DNA from 3 places in the Arthrobacter burdickii genome. Region 3 is predicted to be linked to each of the others. Evidence: riboswitches for the same ligand, from Rfam matches in the RefSeq annotation. Region 3 holds a riboswitch; each other region holds the start of a gene.
The links. A riboswitch is a leader RNA that binds a small molecule or an ion and turns the genes downstream of it on or off. The one in region 3 is predicted to bind cyclic di-AMP.
Positions count from the first base shown of each region.

Region 1: it holds a riboswitch for cyclic di-AMP, as region 3 does, so the genes downstream of both, P5G52_RS10500 (C40 family peptidase) here and P5G52_RS00595 (C40 family peptidase) in region 3, are expected to answer to the same signal.
Region 2: it holds a riboswitch for cyclic di-AMP, as region 3 does, so the genes downstream of both, P5G52_RS14905 (NlpC/P60 family protein) here and P5G52_RS00595 (C40 family peptidase) in region 3, are expected to answer to the same signal.

Region 1 covers NZ_JAROCG010000001.1:2,258,375-2,262,691, reverse strand. Annotated here, with positions in the region: gene P5G52_RS10510 (alpha/beta fold hydrolase) at 1-584, shown strand, start outside; gene P5G52_RS10505 (NAD-dependent epimerase/dehydratase family protein) at 581-1,549, shown strand; gene P5G52_RS10500 (C40 family peptidase) at 1,679-2,539, opposite strand; cyclic di-AMP (ydaO/yuaA leader) riboswitch at 2,542-2,720, opposite strand; gene mutM (bifunctional DNA-formamidopyrimidine glycosylase/DNA-(apurinic or apyrimidinic site) lyase) at 2,862-3,836, opposite strand; gene rnc (ribonuclease III) at 3,837-4,317, opposite strand, start outside.
Region 2 covers NZ_JAROCG010000002.1:47,189-51,505, reverse strand. Annotated here, with positions in the region: gene P5G52_RS14920 (DUF6457 domain-containing protein) at 1-25, opposite strand, end outside; gene mobA (molybdenum cofactor guanylyltransferase) at 43-648, opposite strand; gene P5G52_RS14910 (HNH endonuclease) at 645-1,142, opposite strand; gene P5G52_RS14905 (NlpC/P60 family protein) at 1,349-2,287, opposite strand; cyclic di-AMP (ydaO/yuaA leader) riboswitch at 2,293-2,461, opposite strand; gene P5G52_RS14900 (iron-dependent transcriptional repressor DtxR) at 2,582-3,280, opposite strand; gene serC (phosphoserine transaminase) at 3,537-4,317, shown strand, end outside.
Region 3 covers NZ_JAROCG010000001.1:138,865-143,181, reverse strand. Annotated here, with positions in the region: gene sfnG (dimethylsulfone monooxygenase SfnG) at 1-789, opposite strand, end outside; SAM riboswitch class I at 783-887, opposite strand; gene P5G52_RS00600 (hypothetical protein) at 988-1,218, shown strand; cyclic di-AMP (ydaO/yuaA leader) riboswitch at 1,338-1,511, shown strand; gene P5G52_RS00595 (C40 family peptidase) at 1,515-2,462, shown strand; gene acs (acetate--CoA ligase) at 2,554-4,317, opposite strand, start outside.

The DNA of each region.
Region 1 (4,317 bases), 2.1 Mb from region 3:
GTGCCCGTGCCGCGGTCAGCCCCCTCGACGGCACAGGCGCGGCGGCGGGAGAACCGACGACCGCCCCCGGGGTGACCGGGGAGATCCTCGTCGATGCCCCGCACGTCAAGGACCGTTACTTCCGCCTGTGGAGGACGCAGCAGGAGTCGTCGCGAACGCCTCCGTGGCACCGCACGGGCGACGTCGGCCACTTCGACGCCGAAGGACGCCTGTGGGTCGAAGGCCGTCTGGGCCATGTCGTGACGGCGGCGGGAGGCGTCCTGACCCCGGTCGGGCTCGAGCAGGCGCTGGAGGAACTCGACGGAGTGCACCTCGCCGCCGTCGTCGGCGTCGGGCCCGTGGGCACCCAGGCCGTCGTGGCGGTCCTCCAGGCGGAGACGGCGGGACGACACCCGCGTCTGGCCGACCCACGGCTCGCGGCAGCTGCCCGGGCGGCGGCTCGGGACCTCGGCGTGGATCTCGCGGCCGTTCTCGCGGTGCCCGCACTCCCGGTCGACATCCGCCACAATGCCAAGATCGACCGCACGCGCGTCGCCGCGTGGAGCGGCCGCTTCCTGTCGGGGGACCGGGCGGGATCCCTGTGACCGTCCTCGTGACGGGTGCCAGCGGCATGCTGGGCCGGGCCGTCGCGGAACACCTCCTGGCCGGCGGTTCCGACGTGCGGTGCTTCCAGCGCCGTCCGTCCGGCATCGACGGGGTCGAGGAGTTCCTCGGCTCCATCGGGGACGCTGGGGCGGTCACGGCAGCGGTGCGGGACTGCGATGCCGTGATCCATCTCGCCGCGAAGGTGTCCTTCACCGGGACGCCGGCCGAGTTCGAGCGCACGAACGTGGAGGGGACTCGGCTCCTGCTCGACGCCGCGCAGGAGGCCCGCGCCACCGACGTCGTGTACGTCTCCTCCCCGTCCGTCGCCCACGACGGCACGTCGCTGGTAGGCGCTCCGGCCGGCCCCGCGGACCCGGAGTACGCGCGCGGACACTATGCACGGACCAAGGCGACGGCGGAGCTGCTCGCCCTCGCACGCTCGACGCCGGAGTTCCGCGTGGCGGCGGTGCGGCCGCACATCGTGTGGGGGCCGGGCGACACACAGCTCGTCGAACGCGTCCTCGAGCGGGCCCGGCATGGTCGCCTGCCGCTGCTCGACGGCGGTACCGCACTCATCGACACCACCTACGTGGACAACGCGGCATCGGCCATCGTCGCCTGCCTCGATCGCATGCAGGCCGCGCAGGGGCAGGCATTCGTGGTCACGAACGGCGAGCCGCGCCCCATCGCGGAGCTGCTGGGCGGCATCTGCCGCTCCGGCGGCGTCCGGCCCCCCGCCTGGTCGGTGCCGGGGGCGCTGGCCCGGGGCGCCGGCGCGGTGATCGAACGGGCATGGCTGGCACTCGGACGTGCGGAGGAGCCCCCCATGACCCGTTTCCTGGCCGAACAGCTCTCCACGGCGCACTGGTTCGACCAGCGGCACACGCGGGCGGTGCTGGACTGGCAGCCGTCCGTCAGCATCGAGGAAGGCCTCGAGCGGCTCGCTGCGCACTACCGCGGCTGACCCGGCACCAGGAACCGGCAGAACCGACCGGACCGACCGGACCGACCGGACCGACAAGGAAGGGCGGGATGCTGTGCATCCCGCCCTTCCTTCGTATCGTCCTGGTACCGGCGCAGGGCCGGTGCAGGGTTATCGCGTGTAGTAGCCGTCCACCGACATGGCGTTGACCGAGTGCACGAGCGTTCCCTGCGAGGGGTTCAGCGCGCTGATCATCTGGCCGTTGCCGAGGTAGATACCGACGTGACTGCCGCCGTTCTGGCTCACCAGGTCGCCCGGCTGGGGGTTGCTGGTGGGCGTCAGGGCTGCGAACTGCGACCAGGTGGTGCGCGGCAGACTGATGCCGTTCTGTGCGTAGACCCACTGCACGAAGCCGGAGCAGTCCCAGGCGCCGAAGGAGGTGCCGCCGTAGACGTATGCCGAGCCGAGGCCCTGCATCGCGGTCGCGGTGATGCCGCTGGTCGCTACCGGCGAGAACGCCGCAGCCTGCGTGCTGAGGCCCGTCGAGTTGCCTGCCGGAGCAGCTACGGGAGCCGCTACGGGTGCAGCGACGGGTGCAGCTACGGGAGCGGCGACGATGGCTGCAGACTGGGTGGAGTACTGCTGGGGTGCAGCGGAACCGCCGAGGGAGATCGACTGGCCGGGGTAGATGATCGAGCTGTACCCGAGGCCGTTGGCCGTGAAGACGGCCTCGAGGCTCACACCGTGGGCTGCTGCGATGCTCCCGAGGGTGTCACCGGCCTGGACAGTGTAGGTACCTGCCGCAACGGTGGTCGCCGCTGCCGGCTGGGTGCTGATGGACTCGACGCTGATCTCGCCGGCGGCGCTTGCCGGAAGCGCTGCACCGAGCATGATGCCGGAAGCGGCAACAACGACGGCGGCGGGCTTGCCGGCCACCGAAGCGGTGGCGCTGACCGCGCGGGATGCGGTGACGAGGGGGTTGATGCGCGTGGGGACTGCCCGGTGGCGCGCGAAATTGCTCTTCTTGGACATGCTGTTGCCTTTCCCAATGCCTACGAAGTTAGCTGTCGGGTTCGGATGGGACATCCGGACGTGTTTCTCGCAGACCACCGCCCCCGGTGCTGGTCTACGCGCGTCTTAACCCCAAGGACTCACAAGTGAGTCCGCTATTGGTTCCCCCGCCCCTGTCGAACGTGTTGAGCGAACGGTCCATCCTCATCGACAGGGTTAGGCAGTGCGAGGATGGGCGCCCGTCCGTGGTGGACCGGGCGCGGGCTTAACCGTACGCGGTCGATCGCGTCTTGTCACGTTTGGGTCACGAACCCCGCATCGCGACGGGGTTTCGGAGCCTCGGCTAGGCTCGCGCGTTGCGCGGTCTGGGCTGGCAGAAGAGGCAGAGGAAGGACGACCGGTTCATGAATGCCTCCCGTCGCATGAGGGTCGTCCGGCCCTCCGACAGGCACCGGCGGCAGGGCTGCCCGGCACGCCCGTAGGCTTCCAGGTCGCGTGCGAAGTAGCCGGACGCACCGTTGACGTTGACGTACAGCGAGTCGAAACTGGTGCCGCCGGCCTCCAGTGCCCGCCGCATGACGGTCGTGACCGCCTCGACGATGCGGAGGGTGTCCGGCCGGCGGAGGGTGTCGGTGGGACGCGCGTAGTGCATCCTCGCCGCCCACAAGGCCTCGTCGGCGTAGATGTTCCCGATGCCCGAGATGAGCCCCTGGTCGAGGAGCGCACGCTTGAGGCTGGTCTTCCGCTCCCGGAGCCGGCGGTGGAAGGACTCCGCGGAGAACGCCGGGTCGAGGGGATCACGGGCGATGTGCGCGGCCTGCCGGGGAATGAGCGGGAGGCTTCCGCCCCCGAGTCCGCCCGGCCGGCCATCCGTCGTCGGCTCGAGGTCCGTCACGAACATGCCGCCGAAGATCCGCTGGTCCACGAAGCGCAGGTCCGCCGGAAGCGGCGTACCGTCGGCATCGCTTGCTGCGGACAGTCTCAGCCGCACCTTCAGGTGCTTCTCCAGCGGGGCGTCGGGCTCCTCGATGAGCAGCTGCCCGCTCATCCCGAGGTGGGCCATGAGGGCGGTGGAAGGAGCGGCTGCGAGAGCGCTGCGGGGGCCGTCCGGATCCTCGAGGATCATCCAGAGGAACTTCCCGCGACGGACGACGTCGGTCACGCGGGCGCCCGTGACGTTGCCGCGAAAATCCTCGACCCCGTGGACGTGTCGTCGAAGCGATCGCGCGTCGAGCACGTCGACGTCCTCGACCGTACGCCCGGTCACCCAGCGCGCCAGGCCTCGGCGCACCACCTCGACCTCGGGGAGTTCAGGCACTCAGGCCCTGTCCGCGGAGGAACCGCCGGCCGCTTCGGGCCCGGCATCCGCGCCAGGTGCCTCGGCGAGGAGCCTCCACGACTCGGCCGCCGCCGCCTGCTCCGCTTCCTTCTTGGAGTGCCCGCAGCCGGATCCGTAGTCGACGCCGCCGATCACCAGGCGCGCCGTGAACGTTCGGGCGTGGTCGGGGCCGGTCCCGTCGACCTGGTAGTCGATCAGCCCCAGGCGACGGGCGGCGGCGGTCTCCTGGATACGGGTCTTCCAGTCGGTACCCTCCCCGAGGACCGCTGAGTCCCGCAGGAGCGGACCGATGAGCCGCATGACCATCGCGCGAGCGGTCTCGATCCCGTGACTCAGGTATGCCGCGCCGATGACGGCTTCCATGGTGTCCGCGAGAATGGAGGCCTTGTCGCGGCCATTGGTGAGCTTCTCCCCCTGGCCGAGCAGCACGTAGTTGCCGAGATCGAGGGAACGGGCCACC
Region 2 (4,317 bases), on a different contig from region 3:
GCAGCAGCTTGTTCCGATCGTCCATGGGCCCTCCGGGCGTTGCTAGGGGACGTCGACTCCGAGCGCTCGGGCATCGTTCCAGGTGTCGACGTCGTGCGTTGTGCCCGGCGGAACCGGGACTGGTCTTGTCTTCACACTAGCAAGGAGGCTGCGCATGGACAGGTTGTCGGCGGGTCCGTGCGCGAGGACGGCGTCGATGGCGGCTGCGAGGTCGTCGCTCCGGTACAGCGCGGCCAGCGGCTGTTCACGCCCGTCATCGACCGCGACCAGGGAGGCCGGCGCCCCTGCGGCAGCCTCGCGGAGCAGCACCTCGACGAGGACGGCGACGCGGGGCATGTCGCAGGCGACGACGGCGCACCACGGCGCCCTGCTTCCTGGTCCAGCCCGGAATCCGGCGACGACCGCCGCTGCCGGTCCCGCGAAAGCGGGTTCCTCCCGCACGAACACCGCTGCAGGGGGGAGCCGTCCGGCGTCGCCGGGCTCCGGTCCCACGACCGTCAGGCGTTCTGCGCCGGCGAGGGCTGCGCAGGTGCGCTGGAGCAGGGTCGCGCCCTCCAGGACCAGTCCGGCCTTCGGCACGCCGCCGAGCCGGGAGGACCTGCCACCCGCGAGGACGACGGCGTCGAACCTCGGTACGCCGAGGGTCACGCAGCGGTCTCGCTGAGGAACTCGTTCCATTGCGGCGCCGGCTTCTCGAGCTCGCGGATCTGCCACTGCGGTCCCCGCGGAGGCATCGGCACGATGCGCAGCTTCCAGCCGAGGCTGCCGAGGGTCTTGTCCCCCTTGGCGTTGTTGCACTTCAGGCAGCAGGCCACGAGGTTCTCCCAGGTGTCCCCTCCGCCCCTGGACCGCGGCAGGACGTGGTCGATGGTCGAGGCGGTCTTGCCGCAGTAGGCACACAGGTGGTTGTCGCGACGCAGCACCCCCCGTCGCGTGGCTGTCAGGTCGTGGCGGTACGGGATCTTCACGTAGCGGTTGAGCAGGATCACCGAAGGTCTGCCGAGTATCTCGGTGGGACCGACGACCGGGTCGCCGTCCTCCGCGATGACGCTCGCCTTCCCCGTGAGCACGAGCACCAGTGCCCGGCGGAACGTGATGACCGCAAGTGGTTCATACCCAGCATTCAGAACAAGAGTGCGCATGCGTTGGCCTCATTGCTGACCTGTTCCCCGCACCGGTTGCCATCCCGGGGTACGGGAGAAGAGCTTCGGATTGACACTGCAAGGGTACCTGCCTGCCGCGAACTCCGGAGGGGGTTGACGTGCGGCCCTTGCCGCTCCCGCGACCGCTTAAACGCAAGGGAACCGGCACAGTGTGCCGGTTCCCTTGCGTATCGTTCGTGCGGTGATCAGCCGCCGACGCGGATGTACACGCCACCCGAGCCGAGCTCGGCCGGTGCGATCACCGTGGTGTTGCCGTTGAATCCACCGTGGACGGCCTGGCCGCCACCGATGTAGACCGCGATGTGGGCTGCGCCCATGCCGCCGTCGGCGTAGTAGATGAGGTCGCCCGGGATGGCCTCGCCGGCGCTCACGGTGCGGCCCAGGGACAGGTACCCTGCCGGCCAGCCGTGGAAGTTGATGCCGGCAGCGGCGAGGGAGTTGCTGACGAGGCGCGTGCAGTCCTGCATGACGCCGAGCTGGCCCTTGGCAGCGGCGGCGATGGTCGCGGCGACACCAGAGGAGGCTGCAGGCTTGGGAGCAGGTGCCGGGGCGGGAGCAGGTGCAGGAGCAGGTGCCGGGGCAGCTGCGGGAGCCGGGGCGGCTACGGGAGCCGGCGCGGGAGCGGCGACGGCCTGGACGGCAGCGACGGTCTGGGCGGCGGGAGCCGGAGCAGCGGGTGCCTTCACGACGGGAGCCGGAGCAGCCGGAGCGGCGGGTGCCTCGACGACGGGAGCCGGGGCGGCGGGGGCCGGAGCTGCGGGAGCCTCGACGACCGGAGCCGGGGCGGCGGGTGCCTTGACGGCCGGAGCCTTCTTGGCGACGACCGGCTTGGCGTGGACCTTCACCGCGGTCCTGTTGAAGGACACGACGGTCTTGGACGACGCGACGACGGCCTGACGGGCCGAGGTGACGGTGATGCTGGAGGATGCGACGTCGCGCTGCGGCTGGAGATCGGCGGCGTTGGCTGCAACTCCGCTGGTCAGTACGAGGCCGGAAGCGGCGGCGATGACGGCGGCCTGGCGGCCGACCGATCCTGCGTTCGACGCTACTGCGGCGGAAAGAGCGGTCAGCGGGTTGGCGTTCTGGGGCGCGCGGTGGCGGCCCAGCGAAGAGCTGGTGGACACGTTGGATTACCTCTCCCAATGCCTGCGAGGTGAGCTGTCGGATTCGGATGGGAGTCACCCGGCCGCTGCGGTAACAGCGACTTCACCCCAAGGATTTCTCGAAAGAAACCCGAAACTTGGTTCCCCCGCCTCTGCCATGCGATGGTGCGGACGGACCTCGAGCAATGGCAGAGCTAGGCGATTTGCAGGAGGGTGCCGGATCTAGAGCGAATTTGGCACGAAATGAACCGTACAACACAAACGCCGGTTATGTCACATTCTGATCACAGAATGGTGTGTTATTGGTGACGGCACTCACGCCGCGACGGAGACGAACACGTGGGACGCCACCTCGGGGGGTAGCTCCAGCGCACCCTCGACGCCGGGCACGCGCACGGAGACGTACCCTCCGACGGACTCGAGGTTCAGCTGCGCTCCGGGGCGCAGGCCGCCCTCGTCGAGCTGCGTGAGGAGTTCCGGATCCACCTGGATCGGCTCCGCCAGCCGCACGAGCGTGACCTGCTTCTCCGGCGAGTACGTGCCCATCGCGGAGAGCAGCGTGACGACGCCGTCGGTGAACAGCTCGGACTGGACGCCGCCGATGGCCTCGAGTCCCGGGATCGGGTTGCCGTACGGGGATTCGGAGGGCTTTCCGAGGAGCTCGTAGAGCCGGCGCTCCACGCGCTCACTCATGACGTGCTCCCAGCGGCAGGCCTCGTCGTGGACGTAGGCCCAGTCGAGCCCGATGACGTCGCTCAGGAGCCGCTCCGCGAGGCGGTGCTTCCTCATGACCCCGGTGGCCCTGCGTCGACCCAGTTCGGTCAGCTCGAGGTGCCGGTCGCCGGAGACGACAACGAGTCCGTCGCGTTCCATGCGACCGATGGTCTGGGACACGGTCGGCCCCGAGTGGCGAAGCCGCTCGGCGATGCGGGCACGGAGGGCGACGATGTTCTCTTCCTCGAGCTCAAGGATGGTCCGCAGGTACATCTCGGTGGTGTCGATGAGGTCCGTCATGCGGTTCAGCTCCTTGGTGCGGTGAGGTCGCGCGGCTGGAATGCCTCACGCCGGTGGGGGTGCCACGGCCGGCACAGCCAGCTCCGCCCCACGCCTCCCAAGGTTAACCCATGGCGCGACGCGCCCGGCAATCAGCTCCGACGCCGCCGCCGGCCGGTGCAGGAGGCGTCCCCGCTCCGGCGTTCACAAATGGAGGGCCGACCTCCGCTGGGGCAGAATGAGGGCGATACCCGCCGCCGACACAGCTGGAGCGACCATGAACGACCTGCCCCGCATCCCCGACCACCTGCTGCCCGCGGACGGACGTTTCGGCGCGGGTCCGTCCAAGGTCCGGAGCGGGCAGATCGACGCACTGGTGTCCGCCGGGCCGTCGCTGCTGGGGACCTCCCACCGCCAGGCTCCCGTCCGCAACCTGGTGGGCCGCGTGCGTGAGGGGCTCAGCACCTTCTTCGGCGCCCCCGAAGGGTACGAGGTGGTCCTCGGCGTCGGCGGGTCGACCGCGTTCTGGGACGTGGCGGCGTTCGGGCTCGTCGACCGGAAGGCGCAGCACCTCTCCTTCGGCGAATTCGGTTCGAAGTTCGCCTCCGCGACCGACAAGGCGCCGTTCCTCGGCGCATCGAGCATCATCACCGCCGAGCCCGGCACCCGCCCCGACCCCGTCGCGGAGGCCGGCGTCGACACCTACGCCTGGCCGCAGAACGAGACCTCGACGGGGGTCGCGGCTCCTGTGCGGAGGGTCGAGGGGGCAGACGACGGCGCCCTGGTCCTCGTCGACGCTACGTCCGCGGCCGGCGGCCTCGACGTCGACGTGTCGCAGGCCGACGTCTACTACTTCGCTCCGCAGAAGAACTTCGCCTCCGACGGCGGCCTGTGGCTCGGGCTCTTCTCCCCCGCCGCGCTGGAGCGTGCCGCGCGGATCAACGCCGGTGACCGGTGGATCCCGGACTTCCTCAACCTCCAGACGGCGATCGACAACTCCCGCCTGAACCAGACGTACAACACCCCGTCGCTGTCCACCCTGGTCACGCTCGACGCGC
Region 3 (4,317 bases):
GTCGCGCGCCTCCTTCTCGGAGTCGCGGGCGATGACGAACCCGTTGAGGCCGTACTTCGGACGCCGTCCGGCCTGCTCGGCGGACGCCCGGACGCCGGCGATGTTCTCCTTGAACCCCTCGAGGTCCTTGCCGTTGGAGAAGTACCAGTCGGCCACGCGGCCCGCGGTGGCCTGGGCCGCCGTCGAGTTCCCGCCGAAGAAGATCTCGGGGTGGGGACGCCCCGGGACGTCCACGGGCGCCGGGTTCAGGGTGAAGTCCTTGATGTTGTAGTACTTGCCCGCCTGGCTGTAGCCCTCCTCCGTCCAGAGCCCGCGCAGCACGCGGATGAACTCCTCGGTGCGGACGTAGCGCTCGTCGTGCTCGAGCCACTCGAGGCCGAAGTTGGTGAACTCGTCCTTTAGCCAGCCGGAGACGATGTTGACGGCGGCGCGGCCGTTCGAGATGTGGTCCGCGGTGATGATGTACTTCGCGAGCACACCGGGGTGCCACATGCCCGGGTGGACGGCGGCGATCACCTTCAGCTTCTCGGTGGCCGCCAGCAGGGCCAGGGAGAACGACGTCGCCTCGTGCTGCTTGTCCGCGCCGTAGGACGCGGCGTAGCGGGTCTGGGACAGGGCGTACTCGAAGCCGGCGTCCTCCGCGATGCGAGCGAGCTTCTTGTTGTAGTCGAAGTCCCAGCTGGTGCGCTGCTCGATGGTCGAGACCACCAGGCCGCCACTGACGTTGGGGACCCAGTAGGCGAATTTCAGGGGTGTGGAAAGGTCGGCGACGCTCATGGTTTCCTCCATCGGTCTGGCAGTAGCACCCTAATGTCGCCGCGATGGTGCGGGGGCCAGGGTTGCTGCGGCGTCAGTGAGCCAGATCTCTCAGCCGCTCGGGATGGTCAACGTCGAGTGTGACATCGGAGGGCCGCAGAACCAAACAATGTGTCGCCCGGTGGCAGGGATGCATCACCGGGCGTGGGCTCTCATGCCTAGGGTGGAGGAATGGATAGCTGGAAGTCCGCGGAACGCACGCAGGAACGCAAGCTCTGGAACACGCTCTTCTGCGTCGGTGTCGTGCTGACCGTCACCCTGGGGAGCAGCCTCCTGCTGGTCGCGGGCAGTGCCGGGGCGGCGGCCTCCGCCTGGTTCTACGTGCAGCAGTGGGTGCTGCTGGCCCTCAGCGCGGGTGGGACGGTCCTCGCCTTCCGTCGCTGGCGGTCCCTCCGCGCGTAGGATACGGGCCGTTATGCAAATGTGACAAACGCGGGGAGCGCTGGGTATCGTCGAAGCGTGCCTCCGTCCATGGGAGGCCCTCCCGGATGGATTGCCGAGCCCTGCCGCCGAACGGGATACGTTCGTCATCACCGAGGCGGGGACGGGGGAACCACAGTTCCACCGGGACGTGCAGGTCCAGCCTGCGTCCCTGGGGTCAAGTCGCTGCGCAGTTCCGAAACCGATGTGCGCACGGCCGGGTGTCTCCCATCCGAACCCGACAGCTCACCCCGCAGGCATGGGAGAGGTATAGATCCATGTCACGAAAGACTTCCCCGGCACGCCACCGTGCCGACATCGACGGCAACCTCGCGCTGACGGGCCTGTCCCGCGCCGCGAAGGCTTCGGCCACCGCCGTCGGCCGGCCGATCGCCATCGTCGCCGTCACCTCGGGCCTCGCGCTCGGTGCGGTCGGCACCGCCCACGCCGGTGAATACACCGACCAGGGCACGACGCCGGTTCCCGCTGCTGCTGCCGCTGCGTCGGTCGCTCCGGCACCCGCTGCTCCACCCGCCGCATCGGGCACCACCCACACCGTCGTCGCGGGCGACACCCTCAGCGCGATCTCGGCCGCCTACGGCGTGGACCTGACCGCGGTCCTGGCGGCGAACGGCCTCTCGCTCACCTCGGTGATCTTCCCGGGCGACAGCATCGCCATCCCCGCCGGAGCCGGATCGCAGGCCCCGGCGCAGACCGCCGTTCCCGTCGTGTCCGTTCCCGTGGCCACCGCTCCCGCAGCGGTGACCCAGCAGGCACCCGCTCTCGCCCCGGCAGCGCCGGTCCAGCAGGCCGCAACCGTCGCGCCGGCCCCGGTCGCTCCCGCTCCCGCTCCCGCATCGAGCGTGTACCTCGCCTCGGCGGACATCGCCCCGATCGCTTCCTCCAGCGGCGTCGCCGGCACCCTCGTGGCATCGGCACAGGCGCAGCTCGCAGCCGGCATGATCCAGGACTGCACCGTCCTGGTGGAGACCGCACTGCGTGCCGCCGGCATCCCCGTCGGCGACCTCGGCCCCTCGCAGTTCTTCCAGTTCGGCACCACCGTGGCGACCCCGGCCCCCGGCGACATCGTCATCACGGCCGGCCACGTGGCGATCTACGTCGGCGGTGGCCAGGTCATCAGCAGCGGCATGAACGGCTCGAACCTCACCATGCAGCACCCTCTCTCGGACCTCCCGGGAGCATCCTTCGTTCGGGTAGCGGGCTAGTACCGGGACGGACCCCACACGGGAAGCGGCAGGTGCTTGGACGGGGCGCCTGCCGCTTCCTCCTTTTAACGCGGGTCAGTTTCTAGGCGGGTCAGTTCCTGCCGGCCAGGACGTCCTGGATGCCGGGGATGCAGCCCTCGTTCTGCAGCGAGGTGGTGTCACCGAGCGGCGAGCCCTCGTAGAGCTGCGTCAGCAGGCGCCGCATGATCTTCCCGGACCTCGTCTTGGGCACATCGGGAACGACGACGACGGCCGAGGGCCGCGCGATCGGCCCGATGGCCTCCGCGACATGGGCGCGCAGCGTGGCCGACACGTCCGCGTCCGGATCCGCGCCCGGCGCCAGCACCACGAACGCCGCGATGGCGTGGCCCGTCAGTGGGTCGGGAACAGGGCAGGCGCCGGCTTCGGTCACGAGCGGGTGCGCCACGAGCGCGGACTCGATCTCGATCGTGGAGAGGCGGTGGCCGGAGACGTTGATGACCTCGTCCACGCGCCCCAGGATCCAGGTGTCGCCGTCGTCGTCGTACCGGGCGCCGTCGCCGGCCAGGAACCACCCCTGCGCGGCGAACTTCCGCCAGTAGGAGTCGAGGTAGCGCTGCGGGTTGCCCCAGACGGTGCGTGCCATGGCTGGGCCGTGGCGGTCCACGACGATCAGCCCCTGCACGCCGGGAGGCACCGGGCGGCCCTCCTCGTCCACGATGCGGGTGCTGACGCCCGGGAGGGCCCGCGCGGCGCAACCGGGCTTGAAGTCGGTGTCCGTGGGGCTGGGCGAGAGGACCGTGGCCCCGGTCTCGGACTGCCACCAGGTGTCCACGACGGGAACCTCGTCGCGACCGAGGTTCCTGCGGAACCAGCGCCACGCCTCGGGGTTGACCGCCTCGCCGACCGTCCCCAGGACGCGGATGCTGGAGAGGTCGTAGGAGGACGGGACGCCGTCGGGGAACCAGCCCATCAGTGACCGGACCAGTGTGGGCGCCGTGTAGTAGCTGGTGACGCCGTAGCGTTCGATGATCTCGAAGTGGCGGCCGGGATGGGGCGTGTTCGGGGTGCCCTCGAAGAGGACCTGCGTGGCGCCGTTGGACAGCGGACCGTACAGCTCGTACGTGTGCGCCGTGACCCACGCGAGGTCGGCGGTGCACCAGTGGACGTCGCGGTCCCGCAGCGACGGATCGGGATTGCTGAAGAGGTGCTCGAAGCTCCACGACGCCTGCGTGAGGTAGCCCCCGGAGGTGTGCACGAGCCCCTTCGGCTTCCCCGTCGTACCGGAGGTGTACATGATGAACAGCGGCGTCTCGGCGTCGAACGCCTCCGGCTCGTGGTGCGCGGAAGCGGTGTCGACGATGTCGTGCCACCACACGTCGCGCCCCTCGGTCCAGGCGACCTCCGAGCCGGTGCGGCGCACCACGAGGACGTGCTCGATGCTGTTCGTACCCGCCACCGCGGCGTCGGCATTGGCCTTCACCGGGACGGCGGCGCCCCGGCGGAACTGGCCGTCCGTGGTGACGAGCAGCTTGGCCCCGGTGTCCTCCACCCGGAAGCGGAGGGCTTCGGCGGAGAAACCGCCGAACACGAGGGAGTGCACTGCTCCGATGCGCGCGCAGGCGAGGGTGATCACGACCGTCTCGACGAGGACGGGGAGGTAGATGACCACGCGGTCGCCCTTGCCGACGCCGAGGGCGAGCAGGGCGTTGGCCGCGCGCGACACCTCCTCCTGCAGTTGCGCATAGGTGATAGTGCGGCGGTCCCCGGGCTCGCCCTCGAAGTGGAGCGCGACCCTGTCGCCCCGGCCGGCCCGCACATGCCGGTCGACGCAGTTCGCGGCGACGTTGAGGGTACCCCCGGCGAACCACTCGAT